4 regions of the Serratia sp. GW822-FHT06E05 genome follow, and region 1 is predicted to be linked to each of the others. Evidence: predicted binding sites of a transcription regulator. Region 1 holds the regulator's gene; each other region holds the start of a gene.
What was found. The regulator CRP, encoded in region 1, controls carbon source genes, mostly activating them, when cyclic AMP is high. The targets are predictions, from matches to a motif close to ATGTGANNNNNNTCACAT.

Region 1 (5,917 bases):
TGCCAGATGAGTAACACACAGGCCGCCGTCAGCAGCCCCATAGACAGATTAAAGATGATCCAGGCCTTTTTGCTGCGTAACAGGCGGCCAATCACCGTGCCGAAGCCGAGCCAAATCACCCCGGCAACGATATTCACCACCAAAATGCCCAGCGAGATCGCCACAATCGACGTGTTGTACCTGTCGCCTGCCAGGCTAAAACTGGCCACCGCCCCCAGCGCCATCAGCCAGGCCTTGGGATTAAGGAACTGCAACAGCCAGCCCTGATACAAGCGTATCGGTTTGGGCGGGGCCACGTCGGTCTCCAGCTTTTCATAAGCGGCAGTGGCCACTTTCCACGCCAGCCATAACAGGTACAGGCTGCCGAGGATTTTCAGCACCAGGTGCAGCGCAGGATAAACCAGGATCAGGCTGCCGACCCCGAACGCCACCAGCAGCAATATACTTTGCATCCCCAGCATGATGCCTATCATCAACAGCAGCGAGCGCATAAAACCAAAATTGGCGCCGGAGGTGGTCAGCAACATATTATTAGGGCCTGGCGTGATTGCGGCGACCCACAGGAAGCCTAACATCGAAAGAAATAAACTCGGTTCCATGAGGTGGGTGCTCCTCACCCAGGGTGATTTTTTGCAGTATTATTGTCAGTTCAGGATAGTGAAGCTAACAGCGCACTATTAATCCCACAATAGCCGCCAATAAGATTTTTACTCAGGTTATGCATGAATCCTTTCGCCCTTTGACCGGGGCCAGTAATCCGCATCTGCAGACGCTGCTGCCAAGGCTGGTGCGCCGCCGCGTGCAGCTAAAACCACATTGGCAACGGCTGGAATTACCCGACGGCGACTTTGTCGATCTCGCCTGGAGCGAAGATCCGGCTCAGGCTGCCGGCAAGCCGCGCGTGGTACTGTTCCACGGACTGGAAGGCAATTTCTACAGCCCCTACGCTCACGGTCAACTCAACGCCTGGCGTGAAAAAGGCTGGCTTGGCGTGGTGATGCATTTTCGCGGCTGCAGCGGCGTGCCGAACCGCAAGCAGCGCATCTATCACTCCGGAGAAACGGAAGATGCGCGTTTCTTCCTGCAGTGGCTGCGCGCAACCTACGGTGAAGCCCCCACCGCCGCGGTCGGGGTCTCGCTCGGCGGCAACATGCTGGCCTGCTACCTGGCACAGCAGGGGGCGGACAGTCTGCTGCAGGCGGCGGTCGTGGTTTCAGCACCGCTGATGCTGGAGCCCTGTTCGTGGCGTATGGAACAAGGCTTTTCGCGCGTTTATCAGCGCTATCTGCTTGGGCAACTCAAACAAAATGCCACCCGCAAGCTGCTGCACTACCCTGACACGTTGCCGCTCAAGCTGCCGCAGCTCAAAGCGTTGCGCCGGATCCGCGACTTTGATGACGCCATCACCTCGCGCATTCACGGCTTCAGCGACGCCAGTGATTATTATCGCCGTTGCAGCGCCCTGCCGTTGTTGCCGGCGATCCAGACGCCGTTATTGATCATCCATGCCAAAGACGATCCCTTTATGACCGACGAAGTGATCCCCGAGGTCACCACGCTGCCGCACAACATTGAGTATCAGTTGACCGAGTTTGGCGGCCACGTCGGTTTTGTCGGCGGCACCTTGAAACACCCCCAAATGTGGCTGGAATACCGTATTCCATCCTGGCTTTCCCCTTATCTGGACACAACCACGTGATTATCCCCTGGAAAGAACTGGAAACTGAGACCCTAAACAGCCTGATCGAGTCCTTTGTGTTACGCGAAGGCACCGACTACGGCGAGCACGAACGCTCGCTGGAACAGAAAGTGGAAGACGTGCGCCGCCAGTTGAAAAACGGCGAGGTGTTGCTGGTTTGGTCAGAACTGCATGAGACCGTCAACATCATGCCGCGCGGCCAGTTCCGCGCCGGGCAGGAAGAAATTTAGTGGCGATCGGTTCTATGACTGACGGAAAAAATCAGGTAACAATGGGTTATTGCAAACCAACGCGCGGAATTTTGCCCTTGGCGAAAGGGCGTCAAACAGACCAATAATCATATCTGACGCCTGCGCATTTAACACGGAGTGACCTACCACCATGTCCGCCAAACATCCCGTTATCGCAGTGACCGGCTCCAGCGGGGCCGGCACCACCACCACCAGCGTGGCGTTCCGTAAAATCTTTCAGCAGTTGAACATCCGCGCCGCCGAGCTGGAAGGCGACAGTTTCCACCGCTACACCCGGCCGGAAATGGACGCAGCGATCCGCAAAGCGCGCGATCTCGGCCGCCATATCAGCTATTTCGGCCCCGAAGCCAATGACTTCGGCCTGCTGCAACAAAGCTTTCTCGACTACGGCAAAAACGGCACCGGTCGCTCACGCAAGTATCTTCATACCTACGATGAAGCGGTACCCTATAATCAGGTTCCCGGCACTTTCACCCCATGGGAAGCCTTGCCGGCGCCGACCGACGTGCTGTTCTACGAAGGGCTCCACGGTGGCGTCGTGACCGAACATATCGACGTGGCCAAACACGTCGATCTGCTGGTCGGCGTAGTACCGATCGTAAACCTGGAATGGATCCAGAAGCTGATCCGCGATACCGGTGAACGCGGTCACTCCCGCGAAGCGGTAATGGATTCGGTGGTTCGTTCGATGGAAGACTACATCAACTACATCACGCCGCAGTTTTCACGTACCCATATCAACTTCCAACGGGTGCCGACGGTAGACACCTCCAACCCGTTCGCCGCTAAGGCTATCCCTTCGCTGGACGAGAGCTTTGTGGTCATCCACTTCCGCGGGCTGGACCAGATTGACTTCCCTTATCTGCTGGCAATGCTGCAGGGATCTTTTATCTCGCATATCAATACGCTGGTGGTGCCGGGTGGCAAAATGGGGCTGGCGATGGAACTGATCATGGCGCCGCTGGTGCAGCGACTGCTGGAAGGAAAAAAAATCGAGTAATCTACGGGGCGCGGTACAACCGCGCCCCCTTTATCCGTTACGCCAGGTCGCGGATTTCAAAACTGTGGGTCACGCTGGCGGCTTTGCTCAGCATCAGTGAAACCGAACAGTACTTCTCAGCTGACAGGTTGACCGCACGTTCCACGATCTTGTCGCTCAAATCTTTGCCGGTCACGATAAAATGCAGGTTGATATGGGTAAACAACCGTGGCGCTTCTTCGCGGCGTTCAGAGGTCAGTTTCACCTCGCAATCACGCACGTCGTTGCGTCCTTTTTGCAGGATCGACACCACGTCGATAGCACTGCAGCCCCCTACTGACATCAGCACCATTTCCATCGGACTGGGTGCTTTATCACCAGCGTTGCCGTCCATCAATACCTGATGGCCAGACGCGGATTCACCCAGAAACGTCAACCCTTCCACCCACTTAACTCTTGCCTGCATGCTGGTCACTCCGGTTAATTTCTTAAAATCAGAGTACGCTTTCGCATAGAAACTGGCAACGGAACCTGATGCTAATCATGCTGAAGCGAGACAACACGAGACACCCGCCTCACTCTGTGCTACAAACAGAGCCGCAATAAATCTTTCCGGGACACTGATTTCAGGGAAACTCCCAGGGAAAGGCTCCTTTACCGGTATGTTAACAGAATGTAGCTTGCAGCTCTCCCGGCAAGTTAATATGCTAGAGCGACAGCGTATATTTATGACACGCCTCAAAACCTGCTGATAGCCACCATTAAAACAACGGCGACAGCACGTTTTACAGGGAACTCTGACCCCTGTGACACAAGGCAGCGATAACAACAGAGGATAACAGCGAATGGTTCTCGGCAAACCGCAAACAGACCCTACTCTCGAATGGTTCCTGTCTCATTGCCATATCCACAAATATCCATCCAAAAGTACGCTGATTCACCAAGGTGAAAAAGCCGAAACGCTTTACTACATCGTCAAAGGCTCCGTCGCGGTGCTGATTAAGGATGAAGAAGGTAAAGAGATGATCCTGTCCTACCTTAACCAGGGGGATTTCATCGGCGAGCTTGGATTGTTTGAAGAAGGTCAGGAGCGTAGCGCCTGGGTTAGGGCGAAGACCGCCTGTGAAGTGGCTGAAATTTCCTACAAGAAATTCCGCCAGCTGATTCAGGTAAACCCGGACATCCTGATGCGCCTGTCTGCCCAGATGGCAAACCGCCTGCAGATAACCTCTGAGAAAGTGGGTAACCTCGCCTTCCTGGACGTTACGGGCCGCATCGCGCAAACCCTGCTGAACCTGGCGAAACAGCCTGATGCCATGACCCATCCGGATGGCATGCAGATTAAAATCACCCGTCAGGAAATTGGCCAGATCGTCGGTTGCTCTCGTGAAACCGTGGGTCGTATTCTGAAAATGCTGGAAGATCAAAACCTGATCTCCGCTCACGGCAAAACTATTGTCGTTTACGGCACCCGTTAATCACTGAAAAAACGGCGCGATAATTCGCGCCGTTTTTTTATTCCCCGATTTATCATGTGGCGCCGACTGATTTATCATCCGGAAGTCAACTATGCACTGCGACAAACGCTGGTGCTGTGCCTGCCGGTTCTGCTCGGGCTGTTGATCGGCCAACTGCAATACGGCCTGCTATTTTCCCTGGTTCCCGCCTGCTGCAACATCGCCGGGCTGGACACGCCCCACAAACGTTTCTTTAAACGCCTGATCGTCGGCGGTTCGCTCTTTGCGCTTAGCAGCCTGCTGCTGCAACAGGCACTGCTGTGGCAAGTGCCGCTGCCCGCATTGATGCTCGGCCTGGCACTGTTGCTTGGCGTCAGCGGCGAAATCAGCCCACTGCACGCCCGCCTGCTGCCCGCCGCGCTGGTTGCCGCCATCTTCTCCCTCAGCATGGCCGGTACGGTACCGCTTTGGCACGCGCCGGTATTATATATCGTGGGTACCGCCTGGTACGGCCTGTTTACCTGGTTCTGGTTCAAGCTGTGGAAAGAGCAACCGATGCGCGAGTCGCTCAATCAGCTCTATCTGGAGCTGGCGGACTACTTCGAAGCCAAATATTCGCTGTTGACCCAGCACACCGATCCGCAGACCGCCTTACCACCGCTGCTGGTGCGCCAGCAAAAGGTCATGGACCTGATCACCTTGCTGTATCAGCAGCTTAATTTTCTGCCCCATGCCAGCAATCTCGAACAAAAGCGCCTGCAACGCACCTTTCAGGTCGCGCTGGATTTGCAGGAACATATCACCGTCAGCCTGCACCTGCCGGAAGAGGTCCAAAAACTGGTAGAGCAGAGCCAGGCCGAAGCCATTATCCGCCGCAATGCACAGGTGATTGCCAATCGGCTGCGCACGGTAGCGCACTATATCCTCTATCATCAGCATTCTCAGCGTTTCAACATGGACCATGAGTTGGCAGCCCTGGAAAAAGTGGCGACACAGCACCCGGACAACCCGGTCGGCCAATTCTGTTATTACCACTTCAGCCGCATCGCCCGCCTGCTGCGCACCCAGCACCCACTCTACCGACGCGATCTGATGGCCAATCAAAACCGTCTGCCATTCTGGCCCGCGCTGGTCAGTTACCTGTCGTTCAAATCCAACGCCCTGCGCAATGCGTCCCGGCTGGGAGTCACCCTGGCAGCGGGCAGCAGCCTGGGCATGATTTTCAATCTGCCAAAACCTTACTGGATCTTGCTGACCATCATGCTGGTGAGCCAAAACGGCTACAACGCCACCCGGGTGCGCATCCAGCACCGTGCGCTCGGCACCTTGGTTGGGTTGGTGATTGCCGCCGGGTTACTGCAACTGCAGCTGCCCGAGGCTGAGACGCTGGGCGTGATGCTGGTGATCACGCTGCTGGCCTATCTGGTTTCACGTAAAAATTACGGGCTGGCGGTAATTGGCTTTACGGTGACGGCGGTTTACACCCTGCAACTGTTGGCACTGAACGGCACCCACTTCCTGGTGCCGCGCC
Region 2 (5,917 bases), on a different contig from region 1:
TGGCGATCACCACGTCTTCACGACGGGCGAACGCCTTCAGCGCACGGCCGAGAATGCGCTCGCTTTCTCCGCCGGAGTAAATGTTGGCGGTATCGAAAAAATTGATGCCGGCCTCCAGCGCCTCGCGGATAAATGGGAACGCTTCGTCTTCCTTCAACACCCAGGGCCGCCAGGCCGGATCGCCGTAAGTCATGCAGCCCAGACAAAGGCGGGACACCTTCAGGCCGCTGTCGCCAAGCCGAACGTAGTTCATGGCGTCGTCTCCTCAGCGCATGCCGGCGATGGTGTAACCGCCGTCCACCAGCAGGCTTTGGCCGGTGATGAAGCGGGCTTCGTCCGTCGCCAGCCACAGCGCCACATCGCCGATGTCTTCCGATTCGCCCAAACGGCCGGCGGGCGTGTGGGCGATAAAGGGCGCGAACGCCACGCTGTCGGCCACGCTGCCGCGCGCCATCGGCGTGTCGATGATGCCGGGGTTGATGTTGTTGACGCGGATGCCTTGGCCGCTGTATTCGAGCGCTACCGCGCGGATCATCGCATCGAGCGCGCCTTTGCTGGCGGAATAGCTGGATGAGCCGGCGAGCGCGCCGTGGGTCAGCCAGGAGGAGGTGTTCACGATCACGCCGCCTGAATGCTGCTCCAGGAAGGTTTCAATTTCGTATTTCATCGCCAGCCAGACGCCACGGAGGTTAATGGCGATCACGCGGTCAAAATCCTCGCTGCTCTGTTCGGTGATGGGGGCGAAGTTGCCGATGATGCCGGCGTTGTTGAAGGCGACGTCGAGCCGGCCGTAGTGGGCGGTCACCGTGGCGAGCAGCCTGCGGATGTCGTTTTCCTGGGAGACGTCGGCCACGATGGGCAGGGCGTCGCCGCCGGTGAGCGCGATGTCGCGCGCCGTGGCTTCGATTTCCGCCGCACGCCGGCCGGCCAGCGCCACTTTTGCGCCTTCGCGGGCATAGGCCAGCGCGGCTGCGCGGCCGATACCGGTACCGCCGCCGCTTACCAGCACGACCTTGTCAGCCAGACGGCGCGGCGTTTCATGAGTTGGGGCTTTAACATTAATCATCGCATCAATACCTGGTAATGGGTTCGAACGCAATGCTATATTGTTAGATTAAGGATAACTATCCGTTAAAAATTAATCTAACTATTAGATAATTTATATTAATAGCATGAAGAAACCCGAATTGTCCGGCCTGGCAGCCTTCGTGGCTATCGCCAGTGAACGCAGCTTCCGTCGCGCCGCCGCCCGATTGGGCGTGACGCCGCCGACGCTGACCCACACCCTGCGCGAACTGGAATCGCAGGTGGGCATTCGCCTGCTGAACCGCACCACCCGCAACGTCTCGCCGACGGAGGCCGGTGAGCATCTGTTGGCACAGCTGGTGCCGGCCTTTACCGACATTGACGCCGCGCTGGAGAGCCTGAATGCGTTTCGCGAAGGGCCACGCGGCCTGGTGCGCATCAACGCGCCGCGTTCGGCGATCGATCTCGCCATCGTGCCGCATCTGGGGCAGTTGGCCAGCGAGTACCCCGGCATTACGCTGGAGGTGGTGGCGGATGAAGGGTTTGCCAACATCGTCGAGCAAGGCTTTGACGCCGGTATTCGGCTCGGCGAGGATCTTCACAACGATATGCGTGCGGTGCGCCTGACGCCGGATCTGCGTTTTGCCATCGTCGCCACGCCGGACTATTTTCAACGGCACGGCGAACCGATGCATCCACATGATTTGCTGCAGCACCGCTGCATCGGTTGGCGCAAGGCCTCTTCGGGCGAGCGTTACAAATGGGCATTTCAGCAGGGCGAGCAGCGATTTTCCGTGGCTGTCAACAGCCCGCTTATCGTGGATGACGCCAGGCTGTTGCTGCAGGCGGCGTTGGCGCACGTCGGCATCGCTTTCGCCATCGAACAGGAGGTGGAAGAACACCTCACGAGCGGACGGCTGCGGCGGGTGTTGGCCGACTGGTGCGCGCCGTTTCCCGGTTTTTACCTCTATTATCCCAACCGCAGGAATCATTCCGTGGCGCTGACCACGGTGATCGAGTTGTTGCGTCTGCCCACCTAGTCTTCTTTACCGGCCATCGCGTTCGGTTGGCAAGTAAGAAAATCAAGCTTGAACTACTTTATTCCCCCTTCGTTTGTTCGGGCGCAAATAATCTCTTAAATTACCAGTGAGTTTATAACTGGCTGTTTATAATTGTTATTTTATAGTTTATCGCGAATATTCCGATTTTTTATAGGTTGTTTGTGAGCCCGGTCACACTAATTTTTTATGCAAAATGTGAAGAGGGTCAATCGGGAAGGTCAAGGAGAGACGGTTCTTTATGCCGATGGCTTACCGGTCAGCTCCGATGCCTCCGTATACTGTTCGCAACCAGGGCAGAGCAACGGAAATTTTCATAAGGAATGTGCGCGAGGCAATCGCTATTGCATCTGGCAAACAAATGACACGGGGCTTTTTTGATTATCTTGAGGGATTGGGTATGGAAAAGAAAAAAATCTATCTGTTTTGTTCTGCCGGTATGTCGACTTCTCTGCTGGTTTCAAAAATGAAGGCGCAGGCCGAGAAGTACGAAGTGCCAGTGATCATTGCCGCTTATCCCGAAGCGCTGGCTGCGGAAAAGGGCGCAGAGGCAGATCTGATCCTGCTGGGGCCGCAGATTGCCTATACGTTAGCCGAAGTACAAAAACAGCTGCCCAATAAGCCCGTCGAAGTGATCGATTCCACTTTATACGGCAAGCTTGATGGCCTTGGGGTGTTGAAGGCCGCGGTCGCCACCATAAAAAAAGCTAACCAATAAAGGGGTCTGCCGTGAATACGTTAATTGCCTCGTTGGAAAAGGTCATACTGCCCTTTGCCGTGAAAATTGGTAAACAGCCCCATGTTAATGCCATCAAAAACGGGTTCATTCGATTAATGCCGCTGACGTTGACCGGGGCGATGTTCGTTCTGATCAACAACGTATTCCTCAGTTTCGGCGAAGGCTCGTTCTTCTTTTCATTGGGGGTACGGCTGGATGCGTCCACCATTGAAACGCTAAACAGCCTGAAGACCATCGGTGGCAGCGTTTATAACGGCACCCTGGGGATTATGTCCCTGATGACGCCCTTCTTTATCAGTATGGCTTTAGCGGAGGAGCGTAAGGTTGACCCGCTAGCGGCCGCGCTACTGGCGGTTGCCGCCTTTATGACGGTGACGCCGTTCAGCGTCGGTGAGGCTTATGCCGTCGGTGCTAACTGGCTTGGCGGCGCCAACATCATTTCCGGCATGGTGATCGGCCTGGTGGTGGCGGAGATGTTTACCTTTGTGGTGCGCCGCAACTGGGTCATCAGCCTGCCCGACAGCGTACCTTCTTCCGTGTCTCGCTCGTTCTCCGCACTGATCCCCGGATTCCTGATCCTGTCGATCATGGGCGTGATTGCCTATTGCCTGACGCTGTGGGGAACCAACTTCCACCAAATCATCATGGACACCATCTCGGCTCCGCTGGCGAAAATGGGCAGCGTTGTCGGCTGGGTGTATGTGATGTTCTCCTCGCTGCTGTGGTTCTTCGGGGTGCATGGCTCGATGGCGCTGGCCGCGCTGGACAGCGGCATCATGACGCCATTCGCGCTGGAAAACGTAGAGCTTTACAACAAGTATGGTTCGGTCGAAGCCGCCGTTGCCGCCGGCAAAGAGTTCCATATGTGGGCGAAACCTTTCGTCGACTCTTATATCTATCTGGGCGGCACCGGCTCTACGCTGGGGCTGATTATCGCCATCTTTATCGCCTCGCGCCGTGAAGACTATCGCCAGGTCGCCAAGCTGGCTACCCCGTCGGGCATCTTCCAGATTAACGAACCTATCCTGTTCGGCCTGCCGGTGATCATGAACCCGGTGATGTTTATCCCGTTCATTCTGGTTCAACCGGTATTGACGATCATCACCACGGTGGCCTATTACACCGGAATGATCCCGCCTATCACCAACATTGCCCCCTGGACCATGCCGGTAGGTCTGGGGGCGTTCTTCAATACTAACGGCAGTATCGTCGCCATGTTGCTGAGCTTCTTCAACCTGGGCGTGGCGACCTTGATTTACCTGCCGTTTGTGATGATATCCAACAAGGCGCAGAGCCAGATCGATCAGGCTACCGAAAGCGAAGAAGACATCGCCAAGGCGCTGAAATTCTAACTGTCAGTCTGGGGCAGCACTTGCTGCCCCGGTTTTAGGGGCGTTTGGATGAAATATCAATTTGCTGACGATTTCTGGTGGGGAAGCGCGACCTCTGCGCCGCAGTCGGAAGGGGCCTCTGCACGGGATGGCAAAAGTCAGAACATCTTCGATTACTGGTATGACATTGCGCCAGAACGCTTTCATCATCAGGTCGGTCCGTCCGAGGCATCCACCTTTTATGACCATTTCCAGCAAGACATCCTGCTGTTAAAAAAGCTTGGGCATAACACCTTCAGAACCTCTATTTCCTGGTCACGACTGATCCCGGACGGGGAGGGCGAGGTGAACCCGAAAGCCGTCGCTTTTTATAACGCGCTTATCGATGGCCTGCTGGCTGAGGGCATTACGCCATTTATCAACCTTTACCATTTCGACATGCCGATGTGCATGCAGCGAAAAGGCGGCTGGGAAAGCCGGGCGGTGGTGGAAGCCTATGCCCGCTACGCCAAAACCTGTTTCAGCCTGTTCGGCGATCGGGTCACTCATTGGTTTACTTTTAACGAGCCGATTGTGCCGGTCGAAGCGGGCTATCTGAACGACCTGCACTATCCTTGCGTGGTTGATTTTAAAAGGGCAGTCGCGGTGGCTTACCACAGCGTGCTGGCCCATGCCAAAGCGGTGAAGGAGTTCAGGGCGTTGGGCCACCAAGGCGCGATAGGCATTATTTTGAACCTGAGCCCGACCTATCCGCGTTCGAACAGCCAGGAAGATGGCGTGGCCGCCCATCATGCGGATCTGTTGCTGAACAAAAGCTTCCTTGATCCTGTGACCAAAGGGCGTTATCCGCAAGATTTGGTTGATTTACTGCGCGCCAATGATTTGTTGCCACAAACGGCACCGGAGGACGCACAGCTGATTGCCGACGGCGTGGTGGATATTCTGGGCGTCAATTACTATCAACCGCGCAGGGTTAAAGCGAAAGAAGACTACCGGGCCGACGCATCCGTGACGATGCCGGAAGATCTGTTCAGCTATTACGACATGCCTGGCCGCAAGATCAATCCGCATCGGGGCTGGGAGATCTATGAAAAAGGGCTGTATGACATCCTGATGGATCTGAAGGAAAACTACGGCAACATTCCCTGCTATATTTCAGAAAATGGCATGGGCGTAGAGGGTGAAGAGGCCTTTATCGGCCCTACTGGACGGGTGGAGGATGATTATCGAATCGACTTTATCCGCGATCATCTGAAATGGCTGCATCAGGCGCTGTCGGAGGGTTCCAACTGCAAAGGCTATCATTTGTGGACCTTTATCGACTGCTGGTCCTGGCTTAATGCCTACAAGAATCGCTACGGGTTAGTTCGGCTCGAGCGGGAGAGCCAACAGCGCACGTTGAAGAAGAGTGGCTATTGGTTTGCCGAGACGGCCCGGCAGAACGGCTTTGATTAACGGGAGCGCATGCGATGTCTGAGAACCTGGTTTCGCTGAATGCGAACGACGTTAAGCTGATTCGGGAGCAGGATTTCTTTAACTGCAAAGATTTCCATTTGTTCATTTATAACAAGGTGGAAAGCGCCACTGGGCTGCATCAGCATGACTACTATGAATTCACCATCGTCCTGAGCGGCAAATGTTATCAGGAGATCAACGGCAAGCGCGTGCTGCTGGAACGGGGCGATTTTGTCTTCATCCCCATTGGTTCGCGCCATCAGAGCTTTTATGAGTTCGGTGCCGCGAAAATCTTCAACGTGGCGGTT
Region 3 (5,917 bases), on a different contig from region 1:
TGCGACGGCATCTCGGAGATTCCCCCTTCCTCAGCGGTATGTGTGCTGACTATGTCTTTTCAAGCCCAGTATGCCCAGCAGCGGCAAAATATCCGAAATCAAATCCGTCAGCGTAGACGCGCTCTAACGCCTGAACAACAACAACAATCCTCCCTGCAGATAGCTGAACGCATCGCTGCACATCCACGCATCCTGGCAGCGCAGAATATCGCGGTATTTTTGTCGTTCGACGGTGAGCTAAATACCCGCCCGTTGATTGAACGGCTGTGGCAATTGGACAAGCAGGTTTATCTGCCCGTGTTGCACCCGTTCAGCAAGGGTAATCTGTTATTCCTGCATTACACCCCTGAAACGCCGCTGGTGCACAACCGCTTCAACATTCTCGAGCCCGAGCTCGACGTGCGCCACGTGCTGCCATTGGGCTCGCTCGACGTGGTACTGACGCCGTTGGTGGCCTTTGACAGCGCGGGCCAGCGCCTGGGGATGGGGGGTGGCTTCTACGATCGCACGCTGCAAAACTGGCAACACCGTGGCCCTTATCCGATAGGCCTGGCCCATGATTGCCAGCAGGTCGAACAGGTGCCGGTGGAACACTGGGATATTCCGCTGCCGGAGATTGTTACCCCCGCGCAGAATTGGGTTTGGCAGATCGTTAAATAGCAAAAGGCCGGATAAATCCGGCCTGAGACTGCTGACAAACATATAATGTTTGGCGGCAGGCGCTAAAGGTTTTGAAAATAAACCAGGAAAATCAATTTGTTGATTTTCGGCTAATAACACAAAGGGGGAAAAACCACGCTTTTATCCCCCTTTGTCAATAACCTGAGGCCGGATAAATCCGGCCTTTATTCGTTACAGCACGTTCAATCAGAACAGCAAGCGAGCACGGATAGTGCCGTCAATCGCCTTCATACGTTGCAATGCCGCATCGGCACGCTCGGTTTCCGCTTCAATGTCGATCACCACATAGCCGATTTCCGGACCGGTTTGCAGGTACTGCGCGGCGATGTTCACCCCTTCTTCAGCGAAGATTTGGTTAATCTGCGTCAGTACACCCGGACGGTTTTCATGGATGTGCAGCAGGCGGCTGGCGTTAGGCCCATGCGCCGGCAGGGACACTTCCGGGAAGTTTACCGCCGACAGGGTTGAGCCGTTGTCGGAATATTTCGCCAGCTTGCCGGCCACTTCGTCACCGATATTCTCCTGCGCTTCCTGAGTGGAGCCGCCAATGTGCGGGGTCAGGATCACGTTATCGAATTCACAAAGCGGTGAGTTGAACGGCTCGCTGTTGGTCGCAGGCTCTTCCGGGAAGACGTCGATCGCCGCGCCGGCCAAGTGCTTGCTGGCCAATACCTTGCACAGTTCCGGAATATCCACCACGGTGCCGCGCGAAGCGTTGATCAGAATCGAGCCCGGCTTCATCAGTGCCAGCTCTTCTGCACCCATCATGTTTTTGGTTGATGGGGTTTCCGGCACGTGCAGCGTCACCACATCGCTCATATTGAGCAAGTCTGACAGGTGGCGCACTTGCTGAGCATTGCCCAACGGCAGCTTGTTCTCGATATCGTAGAAGAACACTTTCATGCCCAGGCCTTCGGCCAGGATGCCCAGTTGGGTACCGATATGGCCGTAGCCGATAATCCCCAACTTCTTGCCGCGCGCTTCAAACGAGCCCACGGCCAATTTTTGCCATTCGCCGCGGTGCGCTTTGGCGTTGGCGGATGGAATGCCGCGCAGCATCAGCAGCAGTTCGCCCAGCACCATTTCGGCCACGGATCGGGTATTAGAGAAAGGTGCGTTAAACACCGGAACGCCGCGTTTGGTCGCCGCCTTCAGATCAACCTGGTTAGTGCCGATGCAGAAACACCCTACCGCCACCAGCTTTTCTGCAGCGGCGAAGACTTCTTCGGTCAGATGCGTACGCGATCGGATGCCGACGAAGTGAGCATCGCGGATGGATGCCTTAAGCGCTTCGGTGTCTAACGCACCTTTGTGATATTCAATGTTGGTATATCCGGCTGCCAGCAGATTATCTACCGTGCTCTGATGAACCCCTTCCACCAACAGGAATTTAATCCTGTCTTTCTCCAATGATACTTTTGCCATTTACCCGACCCTATGTTCAGACTTCAGAAGCGGCTGTTGTTAACAGCACGCATCCAACATAACAAAAATAACGCGGGCGGCAATACAAACGATTGCCCGCCCGTCAGTACAAGGCTCAGCGATGTTGGCGGTTTGTGGCAGAAAATGCCATAGGGAAAGAAATAGACAGAAGCTTTGTGGAGCTAACGCTGACAATGTGACATATGTCACCAAATTTGGCGCTTTAAAGAAAAGATATTTTAGCCAGTGAATTATGCGGTCCGCTGGGATCCAAGATCGTATTCCAGAGGGGCGCCATGGCGACGCCCCTGCTAACACATGCGGTTATTCGACGACTTTCACACCTTCAGGCGTGCCGACCAACGCCACATCGGCGCCGCGGTTGGCGAACAAACCGACGGTCACCACGCCGGCAATACCGTTGATTTTGTTTTCCAGCGCGATGGCGTCGACGATGCTCAGGTTGTGCACATCGAGGATCACGTTGCCGTTATCGGTCAGCACATTCTGACGATATTCCGGCAAGCCACCCAGCTTCACCAGTTCACGCGCCACATAGGAACGCGCCATCGGGATCACTTCGACCGGCAGCGGGAACTTGCCCAGCACGTCGACCTGCTTGCTGGCATCGACGATGCAGATAAATTTGCGCGCGATGGCGGCAATGATTTTTTCGCGAGTCAGCGCGGCACCGCCGCCTTTGATCATCTGCATCTGGCGGTTGATTTCATCCGCACCATCAACGTAAATATCCAGAGAATCCACTTCGTTGCTGTCGAACACGTGGATGCCGAGGCTTTTCAGCTTGGCGGTGGAGGCGTCGGAGCTGGACACCGCCCCTTCGATTTGGTGCTTGATCGAGCCGAGCGCGTCAATAAAGTGGGCGGCGGTGGAGCCGGTACCTACCCCAACGATGGTGCCAGGGGTTACGTAATCCAGCGCGGCCCAGCCAACCGCTTTTTTCAGTTCATCCTGCGTCATAATATGTCCATTGCCTCTGTACGAAAACGTGTGCGTATTATAGGGTAAATCGCTATTTTTCACTCAGGCAGGATCACACTTCTTCACCCTAAGCCGCATTTTTAGGCGCGTCGCGGTAAAGTCGCGCGGTGATTTTCCACCTGTAAAACACCCCAGATGTGGCATAGTGCCTGTATCTATTACTGTAAGGGATATCTTTCCGATGAAACGCCCAGACTATCGAACGCTGCAAGCGCTGGACGCGGTGATCCGTGAGCGCGGCTTTGAGCGCGCCGCGCAAAAGCTTTGTATCACCCAATCGGCAGTATCCCAGCGCATTAAGCAGTTGGAAAACCTGTTCGGCCAACCGCTGCTGGTCCGCACCGTACCGCCGCGCCCGACCGAGCAGGGCCAAAAATTGCTGGCGCTGCTGCACCAGGTCGAGTTACTGGAAGAAGAGTGGTTGGGCAACGACACCGGTATCGACACGCCGTTGCTGCTGTCGCTGGCGGTCAACGCCGACAGCCTGGCCACCTGGCTGCTGCCGGCGTTAAAACCGGTGCTGACGGACTCCCCTATCCGCCTGAACCTCCAGGTGGAAGACGAAACCCGTACTCAGGAACGCCTGCGGCGCGGTGAAGTGGTCGGCGCGGTGAGTATCCAACCGCAGCCGCTGCCGAGCTGCCTGGTAGACCGGTTGGGTGCGCTGGACTATCTGTTTGTCGCCTCCAAGGGTTTTGCCGAGCGCTACTTCCCGAACGGCGTCACGCGTTCTGCGCTGCTAAAAGCGCCGGCGGTGGCGTTCGACCATCTCGATGACATGCACCAGGCTTTCCTGCAGCAGAACTTTGATCTGTCGCCGGGCAGCGTTCCCTGTCATATCGTGAACTCATCGGAAGCTTTCGTGCAGTTGGCTCGTCAGGGCACCACCTGCTGTATGATCCCGCATCTGCAGATTGAGAAAGAGTTGGAGTCGGGCGAGCTTATCGACCTGACACCAGGCCTGTTCCAACGCCGCATGCTGTTCTGGCACCGCTTCGCCCCGGAAAGCCGCATGATGCGTAAAGTGACCGATGCCCTGCTGGAGCACGGTCGTCAGGTTCTGCGTCAGGATTAAAAGGTAAAAAGGTTCGCCGCAGCGAACCTCAGATTACTAACAAAGCTGTTTTAAGTCCGAGATTCCCCGGATCTCGCGTACCGAGGGGCTATTACGGGATGCATCCCTGTATCCCCCCTTCGGGCCGTTGACCACTTCAGCACGCTCTCGCTAATAACAGGTTTTATCAGCAGTTTGAAAAACCTGACTTATACCCTAGATAATTGGAGTTGCATCACAACAAAACCAAGGGTTTTGTTGTGATGCGCTTGCGCTGGCCCCAACGGGGCGAGGCTTTGCCGAGTAACGCGGCCAGGGCGGGAGTCCCCAGGAGCTTACTCAAGTAAGTGACTGGGGTGACTGCCTGCAGCCAACACAGATGCAGCTTCAAGTATGACGGGTATGTTACTGCGCCGTGTTGCGCTGCAGCTCGAAGACTACATCGACCTGATCGTCAAAGTGAATGCTCTGCTGCTCGTAGGTTTGCGCCACGTCGCTTTCCGCAGCGGCTCCCGCCGCTTTGTACATGCGCGCTACCGGCATCGGCTGGTAGTTGGCGACATGATAACGAATGCTGTAAACCGGCCCCAGTTTCGCGTTGAAGCCTTTCGCCAGTGAAGCCGCCTGCTGCGTGGCGTTCTCGATGGCTTTCTGACGCGCCTGTTCGCGGTAAACATCCGGTTTGGCTACGCCCAACTCAACGGCGCGGATCTCGTTCAGGCCAGACTTCAACGCGCCGTCCAGCAGCTCGTTCAACTTATCCAACTGACGCAGAGTTACCTGCACCTGACGAACTGCACGGTAGCCTTTCAGCACCGACTCACCGGTTTTCAGGTAATCGTATTCCGGCTGGGTGCGCAGATTTGCGGCGCTGATGTCTTTCTTCTCGATATTGTTTTTCTGCAGGAAATCAAAATATTGCGCTACGCGCTCATCGACCTGCTTCTTCGCCTGTGCCGCGTCTTTAGAAGAAACGCTGACCTCGATCGCCAGGGTGGCGATATCTGGAGTGGCGTCAACGCTTGAAGTGCCTGAGGTCACCACGTGCGGCCCTTCCGGCACTTCAGCCGCTTGCAACGCCAGCGGTAACGTCCCTAATCCAATCATTGCGGCCATAGCCAATGCTTTAAGCTTCACAGAGTCTCCTTGATGACAGGCTGTAACTGATTACCGGCCTTTCTCGACTGAAAACGGCCGGTTCCTTGGCATCAAACGTAGCATATCGCACGGGCTTTTGAATTCGGATTAGTGACAAATTCTTATAAACTTGCGCCCTGCCAGGCCAATTGCAATGCGATGCCCCACATCACCACGCCGACCAGCGTATTGATGACGCGCTGCGCCATTTGGGTCTTCAACCAGGGTGCCAGCCAGGAAGCCAACAGCGCCAGCGCGAAGAACCAAAGAATCGAGGCGCTTACCGCCCCCAGCGCAAACCAGGAACGAACGTCCGGCGCCAACTGACCGCCCAGGCTGCCCAACACCACAAAAGTATCGAGATAAACGTGCGGATTAAGCCAGGTTACCGCCAGCATAGTCACCACCAGCCGCCAGCGACTCTGCTTCAGTTCCTCGGCCGTTGCCAGCGCCAATTGGCGGCTGAACGCGGTGCGAAACGCCCCCCAGCCGTACCACAACAGAAAGGCGACCCCGCCCCAGGTGACCAATGCCAGCAGCAACGGCGAACGACTCAACAACGCGCTCCCGCCGAAAATCCCCCCGCAAATCAACACGACATCGCTCAATGCGCACAGT
Region 4 (5,917 bases), on a different contig from region 1:
GACCCTGATTGTCCTGCCCGACAATGCCGATCAGCCCGGCGGCATCCTGGCTCATCGGGTAGAAACGGCTGAAGTCCTGCAGGGTACTGACGCCGGTTAAACGCAGCTTGCTGATGTAATCGGCATTATCATCTTCGACTTTGCGCGCCAGATAGACAAAACGCTTGTGGGCATTAGCCTGGATCAGCTTTTGCACCTCGGGTAGCGGCATTTTCAGCACGTTGGCCAGGCTCTGCCAGCGTTCATTGCCGATATCGGTATGGGTGTCGAGAATATGCTTGGGATCCAACACAATATCTTTCGATGACACGCTGACGGCCAAGGCCTCGCCGTTACGGTCGGTGATCATCCCCCGGTTGGTGGGCAGCACCTGGGTGCGAATCGAACGCTGATCGGCCTGATCCGCCAACTGCTGATGCTCCAGCAACTGCAAATAGCCGACCCGAAAGGCCAGCAGGAAAAAGCAAACCAGGATCCCGCCGCAAATCCAGCCAAAGCGAAGGGTCGAATAATTTTTACCGCTTTTTTTTGTTAATGGCGCCACTGTTAACCCTGCGTTTTTATTAAAGTTATGTGATTATTTCAGTCTACCCTGACAGAAATAGTTAGAAGATTGCAGTTTGTAAGAAAGTAAAAACAAACGCGTTTACTGTTGCACATCCGCGCTGTCGTTTAACTCCGGTTTAACTTTCTGGTTAACCTCAGGCTGCGGGGCGTTGGCCGGGTCAAAAATATGGTCGAGGATCGCCCGGGCCGTCGGCCCCGCGACCACACCGTCACCGCCGCCGTTTTCCAGAATTAATGCCATCGCCACCCGCGGATTTTTATAAGGCGCGAACAACGTATAGAAAATATGGTCGCGCAGCCGTACCGGGATCATTTTGGCGTTATAAGTCTGATTCTCTTTCAGACCAAACACTTGTGAAGTCCCGGACTTGGCGGCAATCTGATACGGCGCAGTATGGAACAGCTTATAACCGGTGCCGTTTGGCAGATTGGCCATGCCGTACATGCCATTGCGAACGATGCCCCAGTACGGCGATTTGGCATCACCAATCTGTGCACTCTCTACCGGTGGCTGGTAGCGACTCACCAGGTTGCCCTGCCGCATGGAGTACAACAAATGGGGCGCTTTCACCTTGCCGTTGTTGATCAGCGTCGTTAACGCCTTCACCATCTGGATCGGCGTAGCCACCCAATATCCCTGGCCGATGCCTACCGAGATGGTGTCCCCCTGATACCAGGCTTTTTTATGCACCCGCTGTTTCCATTCGCGGCTTGGCAGCACGCCGCGATACTCTTCGTTAAGGTCAATCCCGGTCGCCTGACCGTAACCAAACTGGCTTAGCCAGCTGTGAATACGGTCAATGCCCATTTCAAACGCCACCTGATAAAAGAAGGTATCGGCGGACTCCTCTATCGCCTTGGTCACGTTCAGCATGCCATGCCCGGTTTTAAGCCAGTCACGATAACGGCGCTGGGTACCCGGTAAGGTCCAGGTCGGCGCGCCAAAGAAGGTGGTGTTGGGGGTGATCACTCCGGCAAACAGCGCGGACGTGGCCATGTAAGGCTTCACCGTGGATGCCGGTGGGTAGAGCCCTTGCGTGACGCGGTTAATCAGCGGCAGATCGGGGTTGCTCAGCAGAGCTTTATACGCGGGATAGCTGATGCCTTTCACAAAAGGGTTGGGATCGTAACTGGGGCTGGAGACCATGGCCAAAATGCCACCGTCGCGCGGGTCTTCCACCACCACTGCCGCCCGCTGCCCTTTAAGCACTGATTCGATATATTGCTGCAGCGGCAGATCGAGCGTCAGGTAAATGTTTTTGCCCGCCTGTGGCGGTTGTTCTTTCAGCAGGCGTATCACGCGACCGTGGTTATCCACTTCGACTTCCTGATAACCGGTGGTGCCATGCAACTCTGACTCATAATAAGCCTCGATGCCCTGCTTGCCGATATTGTGGTCGGCGGCATAGTTCTCGCTGAGGCCCGCCTTGTCCAGCCGCTTCAAATCGCCATCGTTGATTTTAGACACGTAACCCACCACGTGGGCCAGTTCGGCACCGTAGGGATATTCCCGCTGCTGATAGGTGTCAATCGTCACCCCGTCAAAACGGTATTGATTGACCGCGAAGCGCGCCACCTCGGTTTCCGTCAGCCCGCTTTTCAAGGTAACCGGCTTGTAGCGGCCATTGTGGTGCATGTCATCGCGAAAAGCGGCGATGTCTTCGGGGGTCAGATCGACAATCGGCGTCAGCGCCTGCAGCAGCGCAGTCATATTGTCGATTTTGCTGGGGATAATCTGGATCTGATACAGCGTAATGTTACGCACCAGCGGAATGCCGTTGCGGTCGAAAATCAGCCCGCGACTGGGGGCAATCGGCACCATCTTGATGTCGTTTTGATTGGATCGCGTCTGGTAGAACGCATGCTGTTTTACCTGCAGGCGGTACAGGTTGAGGATCAACACGCCAAAACAGGCGACAACCAACACCATTGCCACGCCGGCGCGGCGTATAAACAACATTTCTTCGGCGGAATGGTCGCGAATTTTATCTTTTAATAGGGCCATACGTGGCGAGTTACCTGTCAGACGTCACATTTTCCCAAGATAAATCAGGGCAGTGAAAAGTCGGCAAGCATAGCGTTATTGGTTTGCGCTCCCCATTAAAAGGTTGCTAATGAAATGGCATAAATGTTTCAGCATGTTGGAATGTTACCAAATGCCGATTTTTCTCCCGCTCAGGGATTGAGCAGCGATTTATCCCAGTGCTACAATGTGACACAGATCACACTATTTCACCCATTGCCCTGACCTTCCGGCCGCTCGCCGGGAGCAGCTTTATCACCAAGGATCCCGTTCGATGAGTGCCATTGCCACAGGTTTTATTATGATGCGCTGGGAGTTGCTTAGCGCCGTTATGATGTTTATGGCCAGCCAGCTAAACGTCGTTTGCCGTAAGACCAGCCGCAACGGCATGGCATTTATGTTCAGCAGCCTCGGGTTGTTCACCACCTGCTGGTTCGTGATGGGCCTGATGGGCATTAGCTTCAGTCAGGAAGGCTTTACGCAATTCTGGTCCCACGCCTGGGACATGTATGTCGAGGTCGTCAGTAACACCCCTACCGATTGGCCACTGCCCTGAGTTATGGCATTCGCTGGCGACGGAATTGACCGTTGTCAGCCTGACCATTTTCAGCCCTGCAGAGCAAAGGGTTGAAATCGCCGGTGGTAACATCCCGTTATTACCCAAAGGTTCACAAAATAAATAAAATATAAGGTAGCGGTCTGAGGCAAATACCGGCTTATGCTGGCCGCAGACAAACCTTGTCACACCGACCGGAAGGCAAACTTCCTGCCCACGCGTTCCTGTTTCCCCCAATTAATCCAGAATCCGGCTTAATAATTAACCGATGACTGGCCTGGCTGATGGATAGCCACGCGCCGCCATCAGGAAACGTGATGATTTCTCCCTCTGCCCTTATTGCAGACAACAGCCTGATCGCGCCCGGCGCGATGATCGGTGCGCACGTGCGTATCGGGCCTTTTTGCGTCATCTCCGCCGGGGTTGAGATAGGCGAAGGCACCACTGTTGCCTCGCACTCGGTAATTAACGGCCTGACCCGTATCGGCCGCGACAACGTTTTCGGCTCGTTTTCTTCGATCGGCGAAGCCGGCCAGGATTTGAAGTATGCCGATGAACCGACCTCGTTAATCATTGGCGATCGTAACCGTATAGGCCATTACGCCACCCTACATCGCGGTACAGTACAGGGGCGCCAGCGCACCGTCATCGGTAACGACAATCACCTGCGAGATAATGTGCATGTTGCCCACGACTGCGTCATCGGAAACGGTGCTTACGTCGGCGAGCACAGCGGCCTGGCCGGGCATGTTGAGATGGGCGATGCTGCATGGGTCGGCGCCCGGTGCGCGGTACACCAATTTTGCATTATCGGTGCCCATGCAAAAGTTGCCGACGGTGCCCTGCTGGTGCAGGATCTGCCGCCCTTTGTTCAGGCCGGCGGCCATCGCGCCAAACCTGACGGCCTGCATCTGGCAGCGCTGGCTTTTCTGGCCGCCGATCCGCAACAACAGCGAGTTATTCACGCTCTCTACGATATGCTGTATCACCGGTCGATGGCGTTGGAGGATTTACGGCAAGAGGTTATCCACCTGAGCGTGGAATACCCATTGCTACGCCTGTTCCTCGACTTCTTCACACGCTCGACGCGCGGCATTATCCGCTGAGCGTATCGCCGTCATCCTACCTTATGGCAACGCACCGCCGTGCCGCCCAAGTTGACTCTCAAACTTTGCGGTCGCTGGCACCCCTCGCCGGCGTAAGGGCAACGTTCGCGAAAAAAGCAGCCCTGCGGCAACTGCCGGTTGCCCGGTAATTCCCCTTTGCGGTCTTCAATTGTGCTGTCGCTCAGTGAACGGCCGGTACGGGGCACCGAATCCAGCAGCAACCGGGTGTAAGGGTGCTGCGGCTGGCGCAACACCTGCGCGGTCGGCCCCAATTCGACAATCTGCCCCAGATACATCACCGCTACCCGATCGCTCATGTGCTGGATCACCGAGACGTTATGCGAGATCAGCACATAAGTCAGGTTGCGCTGGCGTTGCAGTTCCACCAGTAAATTGAGGATCTGCGCCTGCACCGAAATATCCAGCGCCGAAGTAGGTTCGTCCAGCACGATGATGTCCGGCTGTGACGACAGTGCGCGTGCAATGGAAATACGCTGTCGCTGTCCGCCGGAAAACTCGTGCGGCAACCGGTCAATCGCCTCCGGCCGCAGTCCCACCTGCTGAGCCAACTCCGCCGCCTGCGCCCGTCGTTCCGCCACGCTGTTGTGTTGCTGCACGTACACCGGCTCGGTGATAATTCGCCATACCGGCAGGCGCGGATCGAGCGATGACTGCGGATCCTGAAACACCATTTGCATGCCGCTGCCAAACCAGGAGCCGGCATTGCGCGCCCGCAGCAGCTCGCCGCTGCTGGGCTTCAACAACCCCATCAGCAACTGCGCCAGGGTGCTTTTGCCGCAGCCGGACTCGCCAACGATGCCCAAGGTTTCGCCGCGCATAATGTTCAGATCCAACCCATTGAGCGCATGAACATACTCTCGCGGCTTGCCGCGCCAGTTATAGCTGGCGGGGAAACGTAATCGCACGTCGCGCAGTTCCAGCAGTGCCTCAACGTTCATTTTGCATCTCCAAATCGACAGACTGCGGATGCCAACAGGCTACCCTTTGGCTCGGCTCTGCCACCAATGGCGTAAGTCTTGGCGTATGCCGACACTGAGCGTCAGCATGGCGGCAACGGTTGCTGAAAGCGCAGCCTGGCGGTAACGCGCTCAGGTTGGGCACCGTACCGGGGATAGCCTGCAGCAGGCTGCGCGGTTCGGCACGCTCCGGCGCCGCCAGCAATAACCCAATGGAGTACGGATGACTGGGATGCTCAATCACATTGGCGGTTGCGCCACTCTCAATCACGTGTCCTGCGTACATCACATACACCCGGTCGCAAAGTTGCGACACCACAGCCATATCGTGAGTGATAAATAGCACCGCCGTGCCGCTGGCTCGCGCCTTCTGCTGTAGCAAACGCAACACCTGACGCTGGACCGTGACGTCCAGCGCAGTGGTGGGTTCGTCGGCGATGATCAGTTCCGGTTCGCAGGAAAATGCCATGGCAATCAGCACCCGTTGGCGCATACCGCCGGACAACTCAAACGGATATCGCTCCATCACCCGCGGTGCATCGGCAATCTGCATTTCCTGTAACAGCTGAATCGCCTTGTCGCGAGCCGCCGAGGCGGAAAGTCGCTGGTGCAGGCGGATCACCTCGCACATCTGGCGGCCGATCTTGCGCGTTGGATTAAGCGCACTCATGGGTTCCTGAAAAATCAT

Region 2: AC1RKC_RS18450 (PTS sugar transporter subunit IIB) is a predicted target of CRP. The motif match lies at 2,281-2,298, and genes of this name have one in related genera.
Region 3: serA (phosphoglycerate dehydrogenase) is a predicted target of CRP. The motif match lies at 2,301-2,318, and genes of this name have one in related genera.
Region 4: AC1RKC_RS01855 (YjcB family protein) is a predicted target of CRP. The motif match lies at 2,778-2,795, and genes of this name have one in related genera.

The regions. Positions count from the first base shown of each region.
Region 1 is NZ_JBXALM010000011.1:189,117-195,033, reverse strand. It holds gene AC1RKC_RS21620 (LysE family translocator) at 1-599, opposite strand, end outside; gene AC1RKC_RS21615 (hydrolase) at 719-1,699, shown strand; gene AC1RKC_RS21610 (YheU family protein) at 1,696-1,929, shown strand; gene AC1RKC_RS21605 (phosphoribulokinase) at 2,081-2,950, shown strand; gene AC1RKC_RS21600 (OsmC family protein) at 2,988-3,395, opposite strand; gene crp (cAMP-activated global transcriptional regulator CRP) at 3,775-4,407, shown strand; gene AC1RKC_RS21590 (YccS/YhfK family putative transporter) at 4,462-5,917, shown strand, end outside.
Region 2 is NZ_JBXALM010000008.1:213,586-219,502, forward strand. It holds gene AC1RKC_RS18435 (aldo/keto reductase) at 1-253, opposite strand, end outside; gene AC1RKC_RS18440 (SDR family NAD(P)-dependent oxidoreductase) at 266-1,066, opposite strand; gene AC1RKC_RS18445 (LysR family transcriptional regulator) at 1,173-2,066, shown strand; gene AC1RKC_RS18450 (PTS sugar transporter subunit IIB) at 2,485-2,802, shown strand; gene chbC (PTS N,N'-diacetylchitobiose transporter subunit IIC) at 2,814-4,175, shown strand; gene AC1RKC_RS18460 (glycoside hydrolase family 1 protein) at 4,224-5,609, shown strand; gene chbR (transcriptional regulator ChbR) at 5,624-5,917, shown strand, end outside.
Region 3 is NZ_JBXALM010000010.1:195,478-201,394, forward strand. It holds RNA gene ssrS (6S RNA) at 1-23, shown strand, start outside; gene AC1RKC_RS20625 (5-formyltetrahydrofolate cyclo-ligase) at 52-660, shown strand; gene serA (phosphoglycerate dehydrogenase) at 868-2,106, opposite strand; gene rpiA (ribose-5-phosphate isomerase RpiA) at 2,431-3,087, opposite strand; gene AC1RKC_RS20640 (LysR family transcriptional regulator ArgP) at 3,290-4,183, shown strand; gene AC1RKC_RS20645 (oxidative stress defense protein) at 4,568-5,299, opposite strand; gene argO (arginine exporter ArgO) at 5,422-5,917, opposite strand, start outside.
Region 4 is NZ_JBXALM010000001.1:417,637-423,553, forward strand. It holds gene AC1RKC_RS01845 (penicillin-binding transpeptidase domain-containing protein) at 1-544, opposite strand, end outside; gene mrdA (penicillin-binding protein 2) at 647-2,572, opposite strand; gene AC1RKC_RS01855 (YjcB family protein) at 2,865-3,146, shown strand; gene lpxA (acyl-ACP--UDP-N-acetylglucosamine O-acyltransferase) at 3,464-4,252, shown strand; gene AC1RKC_RS01865 (oligopeptide/dipeptide ABC transporter ATP-binding protein) at 4,264-5,211, opposite strand; gene AC1RKC_RS01870 (ABC transporter ATP-binding protein) at 5,201-5,917, opposite strand, start outside.